Regions from separate parts of the Streptomyces sp. NBC_01216 genome, predicted to be linked through region 4. Evidence: riboswitches for the same ligand, from Rfam matches in the RefSeq annotation. Region 4 holds a riboswitch; each other region holds the start of a gene.
The links. Region 4 has a riboswitch for cobalamin ahead of cobN (cobaltochelatase subunit CobN). Riboswitches for the same ligand answer to the same signal wherever they lie in the genome.

Region 1 (4,595 bases), 3.3 Mb from region 4:
CGCGGCGTGCTCAGCGTCCGAGCGAGGCCGAGGCCCGCTGCCCGGCTCGGGCGAAGTCCGCCATCCCCTCGGCGAAGCCGAGCGCGGGACGCCAGCCCAGCTCCCGGCGCAGCCGGGCCGAGTCCGCAGTGATGTGCCGCACGTCGCCGAGCCGGAACTCCCCGGTGACCACCGGTTCCGGTCCGCCGTGTTCCCGGGCCAGGGCCGACGCCATCTCGCCCACCGTGTGCGGCTCCCCGCTGCCGGTGTTGTACGTGCTGAGCGAGCCGGCCGGCAGGCCGGGGGCCGCCTCCAGCGCGAGCACGTTCGCCGCCGCGACGTCCCGCACGTGCACGAAGTCCCGCCGCTGGCCGCCGTCCTCGAAGACCCGGGGGGCCTCCCCCCGCGCCAGCGCCGAACGGAAGAAGGAGGCGACGCCCGCGTAGGGGGTGTCCCGGGGCATCCCCGGCCCGTACACGTTGTGGTAGCGCAGACTGACCGCGGACCCGTCGACGGCTCGCGCCCACGCCGCCGCCAGGTGCTCCTGGGCCAGCTTCGTCGCGGCGTACACGTTCCGCGGGTCGGCTGGGGTGTCCTCGTCGACCAGCCCCGGCGCCAGCAGGGCTCCACACGTGGGGCAGCGCGGTTCGAAGAGCCCCTCCCGGAGGTCCTCGGCGCTGCGGGCGCCGGCCCGGACGCGTCCGTGACGGGGGCACTCGTACCGTCCCTCCCCGTACACGACCATCGACCCCGCGAGGACGAGCCGCCTCGGGCCCGTCTCGGCCATCGCCGCGAGCAGCACGGCGGTGCCCAGGTCGTTGCAGCCCACGTACGCGGGCGCGTCGGCGAAGTCTTTGCCCAGGCCGACCATGGCGGCCTGATGGCAGACCGCGTCGACGCCGCGCAGCGCCGCCCGGACGCTCGGCGCGTCCCTGACGTCGGCGCCCACGAACTCCACCCCCGGCGGCGGCTCCGGAGCGGTCGGGTGCGCGCTGGGCAGCAGCGCGTCGAGGACGACCGGCTCGTGGCCCGCCCTGCCCAGTGCCGTGACGATGTGCGAGCCGATGAACCCGGCTCCTCCTGTGACAAGTACACGCATGGCGGGGACGCTACGGAACGAAGGGCCGCGGCGGAGCGGCCCACGCCGCGCCGTAAGCGTTTCGTCATCACCGTGGCCCTCCCGTCCGGGCCCGTGTTCGCGTTGGATGGCCGAAGAGACATCCGGAACGGAACGAGTGGACGAGGAGGTGCGCCGTGGGGCGCGTCACGAGGAAGTGGTGGTGGACCGGGGCGGCGGTCGTGGCTGTGGCGGTCGCCGCCGGGCTGGTGTGGTTCAAGCCCTGGGCGCTGTGGGTGGACGAGACCGTGCACGAGGCGCTGCCCTCCGCGAGCGCGCCGGCCGCGCCGCCCGCCGCGACCGAGGCCCCCTCGTCCCCGCAGACCACACCGGCCGCCGGCCCGGTCACCCTCGCCGAGGGCACCTTCATCAGCCACGAGCACGCCACCAGCGGCACCGCGAAGATCGTCCGCCTGTCGGACGGCACCCCGGTGCTGCGCCTCGAAGGTCTGGACACCTCCAGCGGCCCGGACCTCCGCGTGTGGCTGAGTGACGCACCGGTCAAGGAAGGGAAGGACGGCTGGCGCGTCTTCGACGACGGCAAGCACGTGAGCCTCGGCAAGCTCAAGGGCAACAAGGGCGACCAGAACTATCCGCTGCCCGCCGACGTGGACTGGGAGGCATACCCGAGCGTCAGCATCTGGTGCGACCGGTTCGACGTGTCCTTCGGCGCCGCGGGTCTCGTACGGACCTGACGGGCCGCGTCTCCCGCGCCGGACGGCCGCGCGCCGTCCGGCCCGCCGGCGGGGACGCGTCCCGCGCGCGCCGGACGGCAAACCGGTCCGCCGTCGCGGCCCGACGGGTCCGTCAGGACAGTCCGGGAAGCGCCACGTCGAGTACCGGCACCGCACGCGGTGAGCCGTCGGCGTCGATCGCGACGAAGGTCAGGAACGCCGTGGCGACCTCGGTGGCGGGCCCCGAGCTGTTCCACCGCTCGGCCGTGACACGCACGCCGACGGTCATCGACGTCCGACCGGCGCGCTCCAGCCCGGCCTCGACGCTCAGCAGGTCCCCGGCCCGCACCGGAGCCAGGAACGTCATCCGGTCCACCGAGACGGTCACGGCCGGACCGTCCGCGTGGCGTCCGGCGGCGGCCGCCGCGGCGTCGTCGATGAGTTTCATCATCACGCCGCCGTGGATGGTGCCGTAGAGGTTGGTGTCGTGGTCGCTCATGATGTGGGCGAGGACCACCCGGGAGTCATCCGGGGTCTTGGTCGTACGTGCGGGGCGGGAGACGGTGCGATCGGCCACGTCAACTCTCCTTCGCGAGTCGCGGCGGTGCTGGGCCGCGCGCACGGGGTACCGGCGCGCGGGCAGCGGCAGGTCTTCGGACTCGCGGGCACGTCCACCGGGGTCGACCGGGGGACACCTAGTGGCCGTCGCTTCCCGGGCCGGTGCGGGCCCAGTGCGTATGACGGCGGTCGTTCCCGCTCACCGCTGCGGGGCAGTCCCGGATTCCCACCGGGTTCCCTCTCGCGATCCGGAAGTACCGAAGAGCGGGCTTCGCTCCCGGATCGTGTCGACGCCCGGCGGCCCCCGTGCCGGAGGCAGGGGGGAGCGGGGCGAACCAGCTGCGGGCACCACCCTACGTGCCGGGCGGTGACCGCCCGGCAGGTAGGGCCACCGGGAGGGCCGCGCTCAGGCCCGGCCCTCCCGGAAGGCGCTCAGGATGCGCTCCGCCGCGAGCGTCGCGGTCAGCCGCCCGTCCCGTACCTGGCGCTCGACCTCCGGCGTGAGCGCCCGTACGGCGGGATCGGCGTGCAGCCGGCCCAGCAGTTCGTCACGCACCATCGTCCAGGCCCAGTCCACCTGCTGGTCCCGGCGCCGGGCGGCCAGCCGGCCCGCCGCGTCCAGGAGCGAGCGGTGCCCTTCGAGGCGCTCCCAGATCTCCTCCAGGCCGGTCGACTCGCGCGCGCTGCAGCTGAGGACCGGCGGCGTCCACACCGCCTCCCGGCCGTGCATCAGCCTCAGCGCGCCCGCCAGTTCCCGCGCCGCGGCGCGCGCGTCGGTCGCGTGGGGCCCGTCCGCCTTGTTCACCGCCACGACGTCGGCCAGCTCCAGGACACCCTTCTTGATCCCCTGCAGTTGGTCCCCGGTGCGTGCCAGCGTGAGCAGCAGGAAGGAGTCGACCATGTTCGCCACGGCCGTCTCCGACTGCCCTACACCCACGGTCTCCACCAGCACCACGTCGTACCCCGCCGCCTCCATGACCACGATCGACTCGCGCGTCGCCTTGGCCACACCGCCGAGGGTGCCGGCGGTGGGGGAGGGCCGCACGAACGCAGCCGGGTCGACCGCCAGCCGCTCCATACGGGTCTTGTCGCCCAGGATCGAGCCGCCGGTGCGGGTGGAGGACGGGTCCACGGCGAGCACCGCCACCTTGTGCCCGAGGCCGGTCAGCATCGTGCCGAAGGTGTCGATGAAGGTGGACTTGCCCACGCCGGGCACGCCGCTGATCCCGATCCGCCGGGCCCGGCCGCTGTGCGGCAGCAGCTCGGTCAGCAACTCCTGCGCGAGGGCCCGGTGGTCCGGGCGGGTGGACTCGACCAGGGTGATGGCACGCGCGACCAGCGCGCGCCTCCCCTCCCGGACACCCTTCGCGTACGTGTCGATGTCGATGGCCATGGGGTCAGCGGCCGTGCCCCAGGTCGGCCGCCAGGCGGCGTACGAGGTCCGCTGCCGCGTCGGGGATGACCGTGCCGGGCGGGAAGACGGCGGCCGCCCCCATCTCCAGGAGGGTGGGCACGTCCTGGGGCGGGATGACTCCGCCGACCACGATCATGATGTCCTCGCGGCCCTCCGCGGCGAGTTCCTCCCGCAGCGCGGGCACGAGCGTGAGGTGTCCGGCCGCCAGCGAGGAGACGCCCACGATGTGGACGTCCGCCTCGACGGCCTGTCGGGCGACCTCCGCCGGGGTCTGGAAGAGGGGACCGACGTCCACGTCGAAGCCCAGGTCGGCGAAGGCCGTGGCGATCACCTTCTGGCCGCGGTCGTGCCCGTCCTGGCCCATCTTGGCGACCAGGATGCGCGGGCGACGGCCCTCGGCCTCCTCGAAGGCGTCCACCAGGGCGCGCGTGCTCTCCACGGACGGGGACTCCCCGGCTTCGTTGCGGTACACATCGGAGATCGTACGGATCTGGCCCGCGTGCCGTCCGTACACCTTCTCCAGGGCGTCGGAGATCTCACCCACCGTCGCTTTCGCCCGAGCGGCCCGCACGGCCAGCTCCAGCAGGTTCCCCGAACCTCCGGCGGCCCGGGTGAGGTCGTCGAGCGCGGCCAGGCACGCCCGCTCGTCCCGTTCCTCGCGCAGCCGTCGCAGCTTCTCGATCTGCCGGGCGCGCACGGAGGAGTTGTCGACCTTGAGGACGTCGATCTCCTCGTCGCCGTCCACGCGGTACTTGTTCACACCGATCACCGGCTGCCGGCCGGAGTCGATCCGGGCCTGCGTGCGGGCGGCGGCCTCCTCCACACGCAGCTTCGGGATGCCCGCGTCGATGGC
Region 2 (4,595 bases), 3.0 Mb from region 4:
CCTCTTCGAGTCCGACGTGCATGGAACCCATGAGCACCCGGTTGGGCAGGGTGGTGAACCCGAGGTCGAGCGGGCTCAGCAGGTGCGGGTACGGAGTGGTCGGGGCCATCGGGGCGCCTCCTCGCGCAGTGTCGTCACGGTCTGTTGTAGACGACCCGAAGGGCTTTGTGCAACAAGTTGCATAAAGGGCTGGAGGTGATGTGCGCAACGCACGCGGTGGCGCGCGGGGCGAGGGGACGGAGCCGGCGGTCCACCCGACAGGCTCTGACCCGGCACACGGCCTCGGCGCCAGGGCGCGCGCGCCCGCCCCGCCCGCCTCTGCCGGTCCGTCCGGCGCGAGCCCGACCATGCCGCGCGCCCTCGCCGCCCCCGCACCAGGACGCCGCCGTCCGCCTCCGCACGACATCCGGTTCCGTGTCTACGCCCGCCCCGGCACCTCCGACCAGATGTCCAGCTCCTCAGCCGTCCGGGGGCCTTCCACGCCCGGTGGGAGCAGGCCGTGGCCGCGCAGCAGCCGGGTCACCGCCATTCCCCAGGGCCGGCGCAGCCGGGCCGCGGCGAGCAGGGCGTCGTCCGCGAGCAGCTCGGCGATCGGCCCGGTGCGCAGGCCCTGGGGCGCGAGTACCGCGGCGTCGTCCGCCCAGCGCAGGGCCAGGTCCACGTCGTGCGTCGCCATCACCACCGTCGTGCCGGAGTCCCGCAGCCTGGCCAGCACCTCCAGCAGACGCTCCTGGCCGTGCGGATCGAGCCCGGCCGTCGGCTCGTCCATGATCAGTACGCGCGGTCGCATCGCGACGGCTCCCGCGATGGCCGCCCGCTTGCGCTGGCCGTAGGACAGCAGGTGGGTCGGCCGGTCCTCCAGGGAGACGATGTCCAGGGCCTCCAGCGCCTCGCGGGTGCGGAGCCGTACCTCCTCCTCCGGCAGGCCCAGGTTCATCGGCCCGAAGGACACGTCCTGCCCGACCGAGGCCGCGAAGAGCTGGTCGTCCGGGTCCTGGACGACCAGCTGTACGGTCGTCCGCAGCCGGGTGAGGCCCTTGCGGTCGTACGTCACCTCCGTCCCGTCCAGCAGCAGCCTGCCGCTGCCGGGCCGCAGCCCGCCGCTCAGCAGCCTCATCAGGGTGGTCTTGCCGCTTCCGTTGCGGCCCAGAAGCGCGGTGGCCCGGCCCTCGGGCACCGCGAAGCGGATACCGTCGAGCACGGCGGGCCCGTCCTGGTAGGCGAAACCCGCCTCCACCAGCTCGACGACAGTGGACCGAGTACTCACGGCAGGTACCTTTCGAGGACGAGGGTGAGCGCGACGAGTCCGGCGAGCACGCCCGCCGTCGCCGCGAGGAAACGGCGGGAGACCGCGGCCTCGGGCACCAGCACCCGCAGCGTGCCGTCGTAGCCCCGCCCGGCGAGTCCGCTCTGGAGGCGCTGCGCCCGGTCGAAGGCGCGGACGAACGCCGTGGCGCCGAGACCGGCCAGCGAGCGCCAGGTCGCCGCCCGTGTGGTCAGCCCGAGCCGGGACGCCTGCGCCTGCCGGATCTTCGACATCGCGTCCAGGAGCAGGAAGCTGATCCGGTACATGACCAGCGCGACATCCACCACGGGCGCCGGCACCCCCGCCCGCACCAGCCGGGGCAGCACGTCCGAGACGGGTGTGGTGAACGCGAACAGCAGCACCCCCAGGGAGGCGGCCGAGGTCCGCAGCAGCAGCTGGCCGGCCTGTGCCGGTCCGTCCGGCGCGAGCGCGACCAGGCCGCGGGACCCGCCGACCTCGAACAGCAGCGGGACCGCGCCCGTCACGCAGAACCCCAGAGGGATGCGGAACGCCCGCCACAGCTGACGCCGCGGCACTCCGGCCGGTCCGAGCAGCACGCCCAGCGTGGCGGCGGCGACCAGCACCGCCCCCGGCCACGGCGGCAGGGACACCGCGCACAGGGTCAGACCGAAACCGAGCAGGGCCTTCTCGCCCGGATGCCGGCGGCGCCAGCGACTGCTGTGTGCCGCCGCGTCGATGGGCAGCATCCCCGGCTACTCTTCACCGGCGGTCGTCGGCCCTGGCACCGGGGCCGACGACGCGGTACCCGCCACCGCGCGGGCCGCGCCCTGCCTGCGGCCCTTGCGCAGGCCGAAGTAGTACGCGAGGACACCCGCTCCGAGCGCCGCCTGGAGCGAGAACAGGGCCGACTCGACCTCTCCGGACGGCGGCTCGTACAGCGGGCTGAACCACGGCTCGTAGTCCGGCCGGATCTCGGTGATCGCCGACTCCGCCTCACCGTCGGCCCCCGTGAACGGCTCCTCCTTGTGGTCCCCGAGCCCCAGCAGCAGGGGCAGCACGGCCAGCGCCGCGACCACCAGGAGCAGCAGAGTGTTGATCTTCGCGTTCCGGCTCATCGGGCGACCGCCTCCGTGGTCTCGCTCTTGCGGGCGGCGGGCAGCAGCACGCCGAGGCGGCTCAGCTCCCCCTTGCTGGACTGCGCGAGCAGCCGCATCACGAGGACCGTCAGCAGCCCCTCGCTGACCGCGAGCGGCAGCTGGGTGACGGCGAAGATGCCGCCGAACTTCGCGAGCGAACCCAGGACACCGCTGACCGGGTCCGGGAAGGCCAGTGACAGCTGCACGCTGGTGACGCAGTACGTCGAGAGGTCGGCGACGAAGGCTCCGAAGAAGACGCTCACCATCAGCGGGGCGTCGAACCGCCGCAGCAGCCGGTACGTCCCGTACCCGGCCCAGGGGCCGACGATCGCCATCGAGAAGACGTTGGCGCCGAGGGTGGTGAGTCCGCCGTGTGCCAGGAGTAGCGCCTGGAACAGCAGGGTGATGGTGCCCAGGACCGCCATCACGGGCGGCCGGAACAGGATCGCCCCCAGTCCCGTACCGGTGGGATGCGAGCAACTGCCCGTCACCGAGGGGATCTTGAGGGCGGACAAGACGAAGGTGAAGGCGCCCGAGGCGCCGAGCAGCAGGGTGGACTCGGGATGAGCCTTTACTTCACGGGACAGCGCGCGGACACCGTGGACGACGAACGGGGCGGACGCGACGCCCCAGGCGGCCGCGTGCACAGGGGGCAGATACCCCTCGGCGATATGCATGGTTGGGAGACCCTCTCCAGCACCTCGTGGATGGACAACGCACCTTGGCCGGTCTCCTGGCTGACGGTCATGCCGCCCGGACTCCGCCTTCCCACACCGGCCGCGGTCACCCGCGGTGGTGCAGTGGCTTCCCTGGGGTCCTCCCAGGGCGTGGAGCCGGACCTCCCGATCACAGTGGCGAGGGCCGCACCGGTACTGCACCGGTTTCCCGTACACCAAGGCCCTGTGACATTAGTGGGTTGACCAGGCACATCACAACACGGTGGGGTGCCGGGACTCCCCGTGACGGGGCGGCCGGGCCGACCGGCCGCCCCGCCGGCCCTCACGCCTTCCGGTAGGCGTACGCCTCGGCGGCCGCCGCTTCCACGGCGTCCAGGTCCCCACCGGCACTCGCCGTCACGAGAGCGGCGACCGCTCCCTCGACGAACGGCGCGTCGATCAGCCGCGCCCCCTCGGGCAGCTCGTCCCCCTCGGCGAGCAGGGCCTTGACGGTCAGCACGGCACTGCCCAGATCGACGAGCAGGGCCACCCCGGCTCCCTCGTCGGCCGCGTCGGCGGCCTTCGCGATCAGCTCGGCGCTGGTACCCAGCCCCCCGTCGGGGGTTCCGCCCGCAGGGAGGATCGGGGCGGAGGGGCCGCCCCCCGAGAGACCCCGGGCGAGCTCCGCCACGGCTCCGGCCACGGAAGCGCTGTGCGACACCAGCACGATGCCGACCCGCCCGCTCATCGGGACACCTCCGCCAGCGCGGCGACCAGCAGCGCCGACGAGGTGGCGCCCGGATCCTGGTGCCCGACGGAACGCTCTCCCAGGTAGCTGGCCCGCCCCTTGCGCGCCCGCAGGGGTACGGTCGCCAGCGCGCCCCGCTCGGCCGCCTCCCGGGCCGCGTCGAAGGACTCGCCCAGCGCCTCGGCCGCCGGTACCAGCGCGTCCAGCATGGTCTTGTCGCCCGGCCGCGCCCCGCCGAGCCCGGAGACGGCCGCGACCCCGGCGGCCAGCGCCTCGGCGAGCCGCTCGCGGCTCACGGCCGCTTCGTCGCCCAGAGCCTTGCCGGTGCGCCGCAGCAGCGTTCCGTACAGCGGCCCGGAGGCACCTCCGACCGTGGAGATCAGCTGCCGCCCGGCCGCGCGGAGCACGGCCCCCGGTGTCGGCGGCGGCTCCTTCTCCAGTACGGCCGTGACGGCGGCGAAACCCCGTCGCATGTTGGCGCCGTGATCGGCGTCCCCGATCGCGGAGTCCAGCTCCGTGAGGCGGTCCGCCTCGCGGTCGACGGCCGCGGCGGCGGCGCTGAGCCAGCGGACGAAGAACGCCGTGTCGAGCGCGCCGGGAACCGGCCCCGGCGCGGGGGGCCCCTCGGGCGTGCCGGGGGTGGTCGGCTCGGTCACTTCTGTCACCTCGGTCGTGTCGGGGCGTGCGGGGACTGCGGGGCCGCGCGTGCGTGCGGGTTCTCTCACCGGCCCCACCGCAGGGCGGGCGTCCGCACCGGTGCGTCCCACAGGCGCAGCAGCTCCTCGTCG
Region 3 (4,595 bases), 2.1 Mb from region 4:
CCCCGAGCGCCTGGAAGCCGCCGCAGATGCCGAGGACCGGCCGGCCCTCCGCCGCCCGCCGCGCGAGGGCGTCCGCGAGGCCGCGCTCGCGCAGCCAGGCCAGCGCCCGTACCGTGCCGCGGGTGCCCGGCACGATCACCAGGTCCGCGTCGACGAGCTCCTCGGCCCGGTCCACGAAGCGCACCACCACGCCCGGCTCGGCGGCCAGCGCGTCCACGTCCGTGAAGTTGGACATGAGGGGCACGGCGCAGACCGCGACCCGCAGTACGTCCTCGCCGACGGGCGGGGCCACGACCGACTCGCGGACCGCGCCGCGCATCGAGACCCGCAGCCCGTCCTCCTCGTCGATGCCGAGCCCGTGGGCGTAGGGCAGAACGCCGAAGGTCCGGCGTCCGGTCAGCCCGTGCAGCATGTCGAGCCCCGGCTCCAGCAGCGTGACGTCGCCGCGGAACTTGTTCACCAGGTAGCCCGCGATCAGTTCCTGGTCCTCCGGTGCCAGCAGGGCCGTCGTGCCGAAGAACTGGGCGAACACCCCGCCCCGGTCGATGTCGCCGACCACGAGCACCGGCAGTCGCGCGGCGCGCGCGATGCCCATGTTCACGATGTCGGTGCGCCGCAGATTGATCTCGGCCGGACTGCCCGCCCCCTCGCAGATCACGGCGTCATACGTGCCCCGCAGCTCCTCCAGGCACGCCAGGACCGGCTCGAAGAGCTCCTTCTGCCGTCCCCCGTGATAGCCGCGCGCGCTCAGCTCGCCGACCGGCCTGCCCATCAGGACGACCTGGCTGGAACGGTCGCTGCCGGGCTTCAGCAGCACCGGGTTCATCAGGGCCGTCGGCTCCACTCGCGCGGCCTGCGCCTGCATGGCCTGCGCCCGCCCGATCTCCGCGCCCTCGCGGGTCACGAAGGAGTTCAGGGACATGTTCTGGCCCTTGAAGGGGGCCACCTTCACGCCCCGGCGGACCAGCCAGCGGCAGATGCCGGCCGTGACGACGCTCTTTCCCGCGTCGGACGTGGTCCCGGCGACCAGCAGTCCGCCCCTCATATCAGCCTCCGCTTGATGGCACCTATGATCATCCGGCCGCCCGCGCAGGTCACCAGCGTCAGCGCGGTCACCCGTCGCGAGAGCCGTACGGCCCGTTCGATGTCGGCGACCTCCACGTCCCGTCCGGGCGCGTTCAGCGCGGGCCGGTGCTCGACCCGTCCGCCGTACGAGAGCGTCCCCCCGAGCCGTACGCCGAGCGCCCCCGCGAACGAGGACTCCACCGGACCGGCGTTCGGGCTGGGATGCCGCCCGGCGTCGGCCCGCCAGGCGCGCAAGGACCCGCGCGGGTCGCCGCCGGCCACCGTGGCGAGCGCGGCGGTCAGCCGGGCCCCCGGCCAGCCGGCGACGTCGTCCAGCCTGGCCGAGGCCCAGCCGAAGCGCCGGTGACGCGGGGACCTGTGGCCGACCATGGCGTCCAGGGTGTTCACGGCCCGGAACCCCACCAGGCCCGGGACACCGGCGGCGGCGCCCCACACGAGCGCCCCCACGACCGCGTCGGAGGTGTTCTCGGCGACGGACTCCACGACCGCGCGGGCCATCGCCGGGCCGTCCAGGGAGTGCGGATCACGCCCGCACAGGTGCGGCAGCCGTTCGCGGGCGACCTCCAGGTCCCCGGCGGCCAGGGCGCCGCCGATGGCGCGGGCCTCCCGGCCCAGGGTCGTCCCGCCGACGACGGCCCACACGGTGGCCGCGGTCAGGGCGACGGACGCGGCGGGCCGGTCCCGGACGGCCCGCGCGGCCAGCGCTCCGGCCGCCGCGGCGCCTCCGGCGCAGAGGGCGGTGTGCAACGCGCCCCAGCCGCGGTGGTCGTGCCACAGAAGACGTTCGACGGTGCCGGCGAACCGCCCGAAACCGGCGACCGGATGGCCGCGGCGGGGGTCGCCGACGAGCAGGTCCGCGGCCAGACCGGCGGCGGCGCCGTACGCGAATACACCGGTGGCTGCAATGCGGCCAGGCATGGCGCTGTGTCCTCACTCAGGGTCCGCGCCCTGGCTCGACGTGACCGACGGCGAGAGTTCCTGGCTCCCGGGGAGGGTTCCCCGGTCACAGTGGCGGGACCGCGCCGGATTCGCACCGGGCTTCCTCTTCTGCCGCCGTCATGGCCCCGGAAGTCCACCACGCTGCGCGAACACCCGTCAACTCACCCTTGACCTGCGGCGGGACAGTGTGCGAAGCCCCACAGCCGACCCGCGCACAGGAAGGGCGGCGCGGCCCGTACGCACAGGACGGCCGGGCGGGCCGCACCCGAAGGTGCGGCCCGCCCGGCCGTCGGTGCTCGCCGCCGTCAGGCGACGATCAGATAGATGCCGTACGCGACGGCCGCCGCGCACAGGGCGAAGCAGGCGTAGGCGCCGGTGCGCGCCAGGGCGGCGGAGCCGCCCTGTGCGGCGGCCTGCTCCTGCTTGGAGAGGCCGACGATGCCGAGGGTGAACAGGCCCACGAGGGCGACGGTCGCCACGAGGCTGACTCCGAAGACGGAGCCGAGAGCTGCCCAGTCGATCTTCATGCGTGCGTGTCCCTTGGTTCCTTAGACCGCCGCGGCGGGGGCCGCGGGGGCTGCCGGGTCCGTGGGGGCCGGCGCGGGGATGGTGGTCTTGAGCTCCTCGGCCGCGGCGACCGCGGTTCCGGTGGGCGGCGGGGTGACGGCCGCGATCGCGGTGGTCACGACACCGGCGGGCTCGTCGTCGAGGTCGTCCGCGGTGACGTTGCTGTGGTCGACCGGCTTGCGGCGGGACAGGGCCCAGATGACGCCCGACCCGGCGACCAGCAGGATCGCGACGACGACGATGCCCCAGGTGCCCTGCTTGGTGAGGAACTCGGCGCCGGCGCCGACCAGTCCGGCGGCGGGCAGGGTCAGGCCCCAGGCGACGAACATCCGGGTCGCGGTGGACCAGCGGACGACACCGCCCTTGCGGCCGAGGCCCGCGCCCATCACGGCACCGGAGCAGGACTGCGTGGTGGAGAGGGAGAAGCCGAGGTGGGAGGAGGCCAGGATGACCGTGGCCGCGCTGGTCTGGGCGGCGAAGCCCTGCGGCGGCCGGAGGTCGGTCAGGCCCTTGCCCATGGTGCGGATGATGCGCCAGCCGCCGAGGTAGGTGCCGAGCGCGATGGCCACACCGGCCGCGACGATGACCCACATCGGAGGGTTGGAGCCGGGGACGAGGACGCCGCCGGTGACCAGGGCGAGGGTGATGACACCCATGGTCTTCTGGGCGTCGTTGGTGCCGTGGGCGAGGGAGACGAGGCCGGCGGAGGCGATCTGCCCGGCACGGTAGCCCTTGGCCGTGGCCTTCGCGTCGGTCCGGGAACCGATCCGGTACGTCAGCCTGGTGGCCGCCCAGGCGGCCAGTCCGGCGACGACCGGTGCGGCGATCGCGGGGAGCAGGACCTTGGTGACGACGGTGCCGCCGTTGACCGCGGACCAGCCGGCCGACATGACGGCCGCGCCTATGAGGCCGCCGAAGAGAGCGTGGGAGGAGCTGGACGGAAGTCCGAGCAGCCAGGTCAGCAGATTCCAGAGGATGGCACCGACGAGCGCCGCGAAGATCACTTCGGTACGAATGCCCTGTTCGTTGATGATCCCGCCGGAGATCGTCTTGGCGACCTCCACGGACAGGAACGCACCGACCAGGTTGAGCACGGCGGACATGGCCACCGCCGTCTTGGGCTTGAGGGCACCGGTCGAGATGGTCGTCGCCATCGCGTTGGCGGTGTCGTGGAAACCGTTCGTGAAATCGAACACGAGAGCTGTCACGACCACAATCGCGAGCAGCAGCGTGATGTGTTCCATTTACCCAGGCAATCGTTTGACGTCAGTGGCTCGTCGAACGTAGGCAACCTGGGTGAACGGAAGGTGAACTGAGTCGGTCGGTGTGGTGTCCCCAACAGGTTCCGCGCGTTCCACTTAGTGCTCCGGAGGTCCGGCCGTCCACGATGTTCCCCACGCAAACCCGGGTAAGCCCTGCCGTAAGGGGACGGTTCCGCCCCCTCCGGGCCGTGGACGGGACCGCCCCCACGTGGGGAGGCGTGGAAGTGACCCGCGTCACCACGGCGAGGCCCCCGCGGACACCCCGGACGACGGCGGTCCGGTGGCACCCCGCCCACGGACTGCCGACACTGGGAGCGTGCGCCCGGCTACAGCGACGGCAGCGGCCGTCACCACACTGATCGGTGCCGGCGCGGCCGCGATCGCGGCCGGCCGGTACGCCGGCGACGTCGCCCTCAGGGTGCCGTCCGGACGACCGCTGCCCGGCGATCCCCGGCTCACCGTGCACGCCACGGAGCCGGACCGGGTCACCCTCACCAGGAGCCTCGTCTCCCTGCGCCCCGGTACCTACGGACTCGACGGCCCGGGGGTCCACGCCGTCGTCGGCCCCGTCCTCGACCGGGTCCCGCACTCCGCCGACACCGTCGTCCGCCGCCTGGAGCGGGTCGAGTACGGGACCCTGGAGCCGGGCACCCGCGTCCGCCTCGACCCCGCCCTGCACACCGGCACGCCGAGGTCGGCGCTCGGCGTCGACTACGAGGACGTCGAGATCCCCGGTGAACT
Region 4 (4,595 bases):
CGCGTCGATCCGCGAGGGCAGCACGGCCACCGAGAAGTACGGGACGGAGGCGGGGTCGATGTCCGTCAGGGCACCGGTTCGCTCCCCGGCCATCGTCGCCCGCTCGACGTACCGCGCGTCCTCGGCGCGGCCGGCCCGCTCCAGGGCCCGGCGCACCGTCGGGAACGTCCGGCCCAGCTTCATCACGACCGCCGAGTCCGTGGCCGCGAGACGGGCCGTCAGCTCGTCCTCCGGCAGGGTGCCGGGGATGATCGTCAGGACCTCCTCGGCCTCGCACAGCGGTTCGCCGAGGCGCGCCGCCGCCGCGCTGACCGAGGTCACGCCCGGGATCACCTCGGTGTCGAAGCGGTGCGCGAGACGCTTGTGCATGTGCTGGTACGAGCCGTAGAAGAGGGGATCGCCCTCCGCGAGCACGGCGACCGTACGCCCGGCGTCGAGGTGCGCGGCAAGGAGCGCCGACGCCTCCTCGTAGAAGTCGTCCAGCGCGCCCCGGTAGCCGCCGGGGTGGTCCGTGGCCTCCACGGTGAGCGGATACATCAGCCGCTCCTCGATGTGGTCCTCGCGGATGTGCCCGGCCGCGATCGACCGTGCGATGGAGCGGCCGTGCCGGGCCGAGTGGTAGGCGACCACGTCCGCCTCGGCGATGGCCCGCGCGGCGCGCAGCGTCATCAGGTCCGGGTCGCCGGGGCCGAGGCCCACGCCGTACAGCTTGCCGCTCATGCCTGGATCTCCTCCTCGGTCGCCATCGCGTTGACGGCGGCGGCGGTCATCGCGCTGCCGCCGCGGCGGCCCCGGACGACGAGGTAGTCGAGGCCCAGGTCCTGTGCCGCCAGCGCGTCCTTCGACTCGGCGGCGCCGATGAAGCCGACCGGGATGCCGAGGACGGCGGCGGGACGCCCCGCGCCCTTCCCGACCATCTCGAGAAGGCGGAAGAGGGCGGTGGGCGCGTTGCCGATGGCGACGACCGAGCCTTCGAGGCGGTCGCGCCACAGCTCCATGGCCGCCGCGCTGCGGGTGGTGCCCAGCTCGGCCGCCAGCGCGGGCACGGCGGGGTCGGAGAGCGTGCAGACCACGTCGTTGCCGGCGGGCAGGCGCTTGCGGGTGACGCCGCTGGCGACCATCTGGGCGTCGCAGAGGATCGGCGCGCCGGCGCGCAGGGCGGCGCGTGCCCGGGAGACGACCCCCGGCGAGTAGGCGAGGTCCCGGACGAGGTCGACCATGCCGCAGGCGTGGATCATCCGCACCGCGACCTGGCTGACGTCGGCGGGCAGACCCGCGAGATCCGCCTCGGCGCGGATCGTGGCAAAGGACTGGCGGTATATCTCCGCCCCGTCCTTCTCGTAGTCGAACATCCTGTTGCTCTCGCTCATCTCGTGGGTGTGGACGGGCGGCGGGCCGCCGCGACGGCGTCGGGGAGGTCTGTACGCGGGACGGGGCGCCCGTCCACCAGGTAGTGGCCGTCGGCGGTGGCGACGACGTCGACCCACTCGCCGGGCCCCCCGGTCGGGTGGCCGCAGCGCCGCTCGCACCCCGAGAACCGGACGGGTGAACCGCCCCCGTCCGTGCCGGGTGTCGCGTCCGCCCGGACGTCGGCGAGCGACTTGGCGCATCCGGGCCGCCCGGTGCACGCGCCCACGTCGAGCCAGGGGGAGTCCGCGCGGGTGAGCAGACCGGCCCCGGCGAGCGCGCCGAGGCGCGCCTCGGCGGCGGGACGGCCGGGGAACCCGGTCACGACGGCTCCGCGCCAGGGGGTGAGCCGCAGCTCACCGGGGGCGGCACCGTCCGGGGTGAGGGCACGGAGCTGCGCGGCGGTGAGCCGCCCGAGCCGCGCGACGACGGATACGGCGTACCTCCCGGTCGCCGGGTCGCCGAGCACACCGGGGCGGGGACCGGCGGAGCCGGGCGGGGTCGTGGGAGTGTGCGGGGCCGCCGGCCGCGCGGGGACGCCCGCGCGGACGAGGGCGCCCGCGAGGTCCGGCTCCACTCCCGCCGGGAGTTCCCGGACGCGCCAGGCCCCGGTGCCCGCCGCGCGCGCGGCGGCGAGGAAGGCGCCGGCGGCGGCGAGCGCCGCACGGGCCGCGTCGGAGCCCGCGACCCGGACGGTCCGGGCTCCGGCCCGGACCAGCGCGTCGCCGTCAGCCCGGGACGTTGAGAACAAGGTCACATCCGCGCCCAGCCCCGCCACGTCCCCGCGGCCGTCGTCCAGAGCGAAGAGAAAACGTCCGGAAAGCGCCGTCGTCCAGTCCTGCCCGCAGAGCAGGCCGTCCAGCTCGCGTGCCCACAACTGCACGTTCCCGCCGCCGATTCCGTCCACCCCGGCCAGCGGCGAGGCGACGATGTTCCGGATCCGCTCGTGCGCGGAGGAGGGCAGCAGCGCGGCGGCCGAGAGCAGCTCCGCCAGCCGGGCGTCGCAGCCCTCGGAGAGGCCCCGCAGCTCCACGTTCCCCCGGGACGTGACACTGATCCGTCCGTCGCCCAGAGTCTCCGCCGCGTCCGCCAGAACATGCGCCTGACGTGACGTCAGAACGCCGGCGGGCAGGCGTAGTCGAGCCAGGAGACCGTCATCGGCTGCGTGCAGCCGGAGCGCCCCGGGGCAGGCGTCGCCCCGGTCCCGCACGGGCGGTTCGCCCCGGTCGGGAAGGGGGGGTGGGATGGGCGGCATGGCGGCGAGCATACCCACGTCGTTCCGGCCGCCATCCCTGCGCCGGGCGGCCAGGATCTACTATGCAGACGGCATGGGGTCCCAGGACCCCGGGGAGGAAGCCCGGTGAGAATCCGGCGCGGTCCCGCCACTGTGAGCCGGCTCCGAAGACGGAGCCGGTGAGTCAGGAACTCCCGCCGTCCACACGACCACCCGGGGCGCGGACAACCCCGAGGAAGGCCTGCGCTCGCATGCGAATTCTGTTGCTGTCGCACTCCGACACCGACCTGCTCAGCGCCCGCGCGGCCGGCGGCCCGGTCGCGTACCGCTTCGCCAACCCCGCCCGCCTCCCGCTCGGCGACCTGCCCGGTCTCCTCGACGGCGCCGACCTCGTGCTGGTCCGCCTCCTCGGCGGCCTGCGCGCCTGGGAGGACGGGCTGCGGGCCCTGCTCGCCGAGGACCAGCCGCGGCCCGTCGTCGTGCTCTCCGGCGAGCAGGCCCCCGACGCCCAGCTGATGGAGTCGTCCACCGTCCCGATCGGCGTCGCCACCGAGGCCCACGCCTACCTGGCGCACGGCGGCCCGGACAACCTGGAGCAGCTGGCCCGCTTCCTCTCCGACACCGTGCTGCTCACCGGCCACGGCTTCGAGGCCCCGGCCGCCGCCCCCACCTGGGGGCCGCTGGAGCGCACCCCGCGCACGACCGACGGCCCGACCATCGCGGTGCTCTACTACCGCGCCCACCACATGAGCGGCAACACCGGCTTCGTCGCCGCGCTCTGCGAGGCGATCGAGGACGCGGGCGCCCAGGCCCGTCCGCTCTTCGTCGCCTCCCTGCGCGCCCCCGAGCCCGAACTGCTCGACCGGCTCCGCGACGCCGACGCCATCGTCACCACCGTGCTCGCCGCCGGCGGCACCAAGCCCGCCGAGGCCCAGGCCGGCGGCGACGAGGAGTCCTGGGACGCGGGTGCGCTCGCCGCTCTCGACGTCCCGATCCTCCAGGCACTCTGCCTCACCGGGTCCCGCTCGGCCTGGGAGGAGAACGACGAGGGACTGTCCCCGCTCGACGCGGCGAGCCAGGTCGCCGTTCCCGAGTTCGACGGCCGCCTGATCACCGTCCCCTTCTCCTTCAAGGAGATCGACGAGGACGGCCTGCCGGCCTACGTCGCCGACCCCGAACGCGCCGCCCGCGTCGCCGGGATCGCCGTGCGCCACGCCCGCCTGCGGCACATCCCGAACGCCGGGAAGAAGCTGGCGCTCGTCCTCTCCGCGTACCCGACCAAGCACTCCCGGATCGGCAACGCCGTCGGCCTGGACACGCCCGCCTCGGCCGTGGCGCTGCTCCGCAGACTGCGCGCGGAGGGCTACGACTTCGGCCCGGTCGAGGACCTCCCCGGCGTGGTCTCCGGCGACGGCGACGAGCTGATCTACGCCCTGATCGAGGCCGGCGGCCACGACCAGGACTGGCTCACCGAGGAGCAGCTGGCGCGCAACCCGGTCCGCATCCCGGCCGCCGACTACAAGCGCTGGTACGCGACCCTCCCGGCCGGACTCCGCGCGTCCGTCGAGGAACACTGGGGCCCCGCGCCCGGCGAGATGTTCCTCGACCGCTCCCGCAACCCCGAGGGCGACATCGTGCTCGCCGCCCTGCGCCGCGGGAACCTGCTGATCCTCATCCAGCCGCCGCGCGGCTTCGGCGAGAACCCGATCGCGATCTACCACGACCCGGACCTGCCGCCCTCGCACCACTACCTGGCCGCCTACCGCTGGATCGCGGCACGCGCCGAGGACGGCGGCTTCGGGGCGGACGCGATGGTCCACCTCGGCAAGCACGGCAACCTGGAGTGGCTGCCGGGCAAGAACGCGGGTCTGTCGGCGGCCTGCGGCCCGGACGCGGCGCTCGGCGACCTCCCGCTGGTCTACCCCTTCCTCGTCAACGACCCGGGCGAGGGCAC

Region 1: another riboswitch for cobalamin. It lies ahead of OG393_RS31790 (acyl-CoA thioesterase); the one in region 4 lies ahead of cobN (cobaltochelatase subunit CobN).
Region 2: another riboswitch for cobalamin. It lies ahead of OG393_RS30360 (energy-coupling factor ABC transporter permease); the one in region 4 lies ahead of cobN (cobaltochelatase subunit CobN).
Region 3: another riboswitch for cobalamin. It lies ahead of OG393_RS25850 (cobalamin biosynthesis protein); the one in region 4 lies ahead of cobN (cobaltochelatase subunit CobN).

Annotation. Positions count from the first base shown of each region.
Region 1 covers NZ_CP108677.1:6,991,529-6,996,123, forward strand. The annotation lists gene OG393_RS31780 (NAD-dependent epimerase/dehydratase family protein) at 11-1,078, opposite strand; gene OG393_RS31785 (DM13 domain-containing protein) at 1,234-1,791, shown strand; partial or broken gene OG393_RS31790 (acyl-CoA thioesterase) at 1,937-2,269, opposite strand; cobalamin riboswitch at 2,398-2,605, opposite strand; gene meaB (methylmalonyl Co-A mutase-associated GTPase MeaB) at 2,735-3,721, opposite strand; gene scpA (methylmalonyl-CoA mutase) at 3,726-4,595, opposite strand, start outside.
Region 2 covers NZ_CP108677.1:6,722,826-6,727,420, forward strand. The annotation lists gene OG393_RS30340 (NADPH-dependent 2,4-dienoyl-CoA reductase) at 1-109, opposite strand, end outside; gene OG393_RS30345 (ATP-binding cassette domain-containing protein) at 419-1,267, opposite strand; gene cbiQ (cobalt ECF transporter T component CbiQ) at 1,264-2,013, opposite strand; gene OG393_RS30355 (energy-coupling factor ABC transporter substrate-binding protein) at 2,020-2,382, opposite strand; gene OG393_RS30360 (energy-coupling factor ABC transporter permease) at 2,379-3,080, opposite strand; cobalamin riboswitch at 3,110-3,315, opposite strand; gene OG393_RS30365 (PTS-dependent dihydroxyacetone kinase phosphotransferase subunit DhaM) at 3,403-3,807, opposite strand; gene dhaL (dihydroxyacetone kinase subunit DhaL) at 3,804-4,463, opposite strand; gene dhaK (dihydroxyacetone kinase subunit DhaK) at 4,529-4,595, opposite strand, start outside.
Region 3 covers NZ_CP108677.1:5,769,440-5,774,034, forward strand. The annotation lists gene OG393_RS25845 (cobyric acid synthase) at 1-1,045, opposite strand, end outside; gene OG393_RS25850 (cobalamin biosynthesis protein) at 1,042-2,004, opposite strand; cobalamin riboswitch at 2,037-2,159, opposite strand; gene OG393_RS25855 (hypothetical protein) at 2,331-2,552, opposite strand; gene OG393_RS25860 (inorganic phosphate transporter) at 2,574-3,836, opposite strand; gene OG393_RS25865 (alpha/beta hydrolase) at 4,171-4,595, shown strand, end outside.
Region 4 covers NZ_CP108677.1:3,696,359-3,700,953, forward strand. The annotation lists gene OG393_RS16225 (precorrin-2 C(20)-methyltransferase) at 1-720, opposite strand, end outside; gene OG393_RS16230 (precorrin-8X methylmutase) at 717-1,370, opposite strand; gene OG393_RS16235 (cobalamin biosynthesis protein CobG) at 1,367-2,674, opposite strand; cobalamin riboswitch at 2,718-2,854, shown strand; gene cobN (cobaltochelatase subunit CobN) at 2,893-4,595, shown strand, end outside.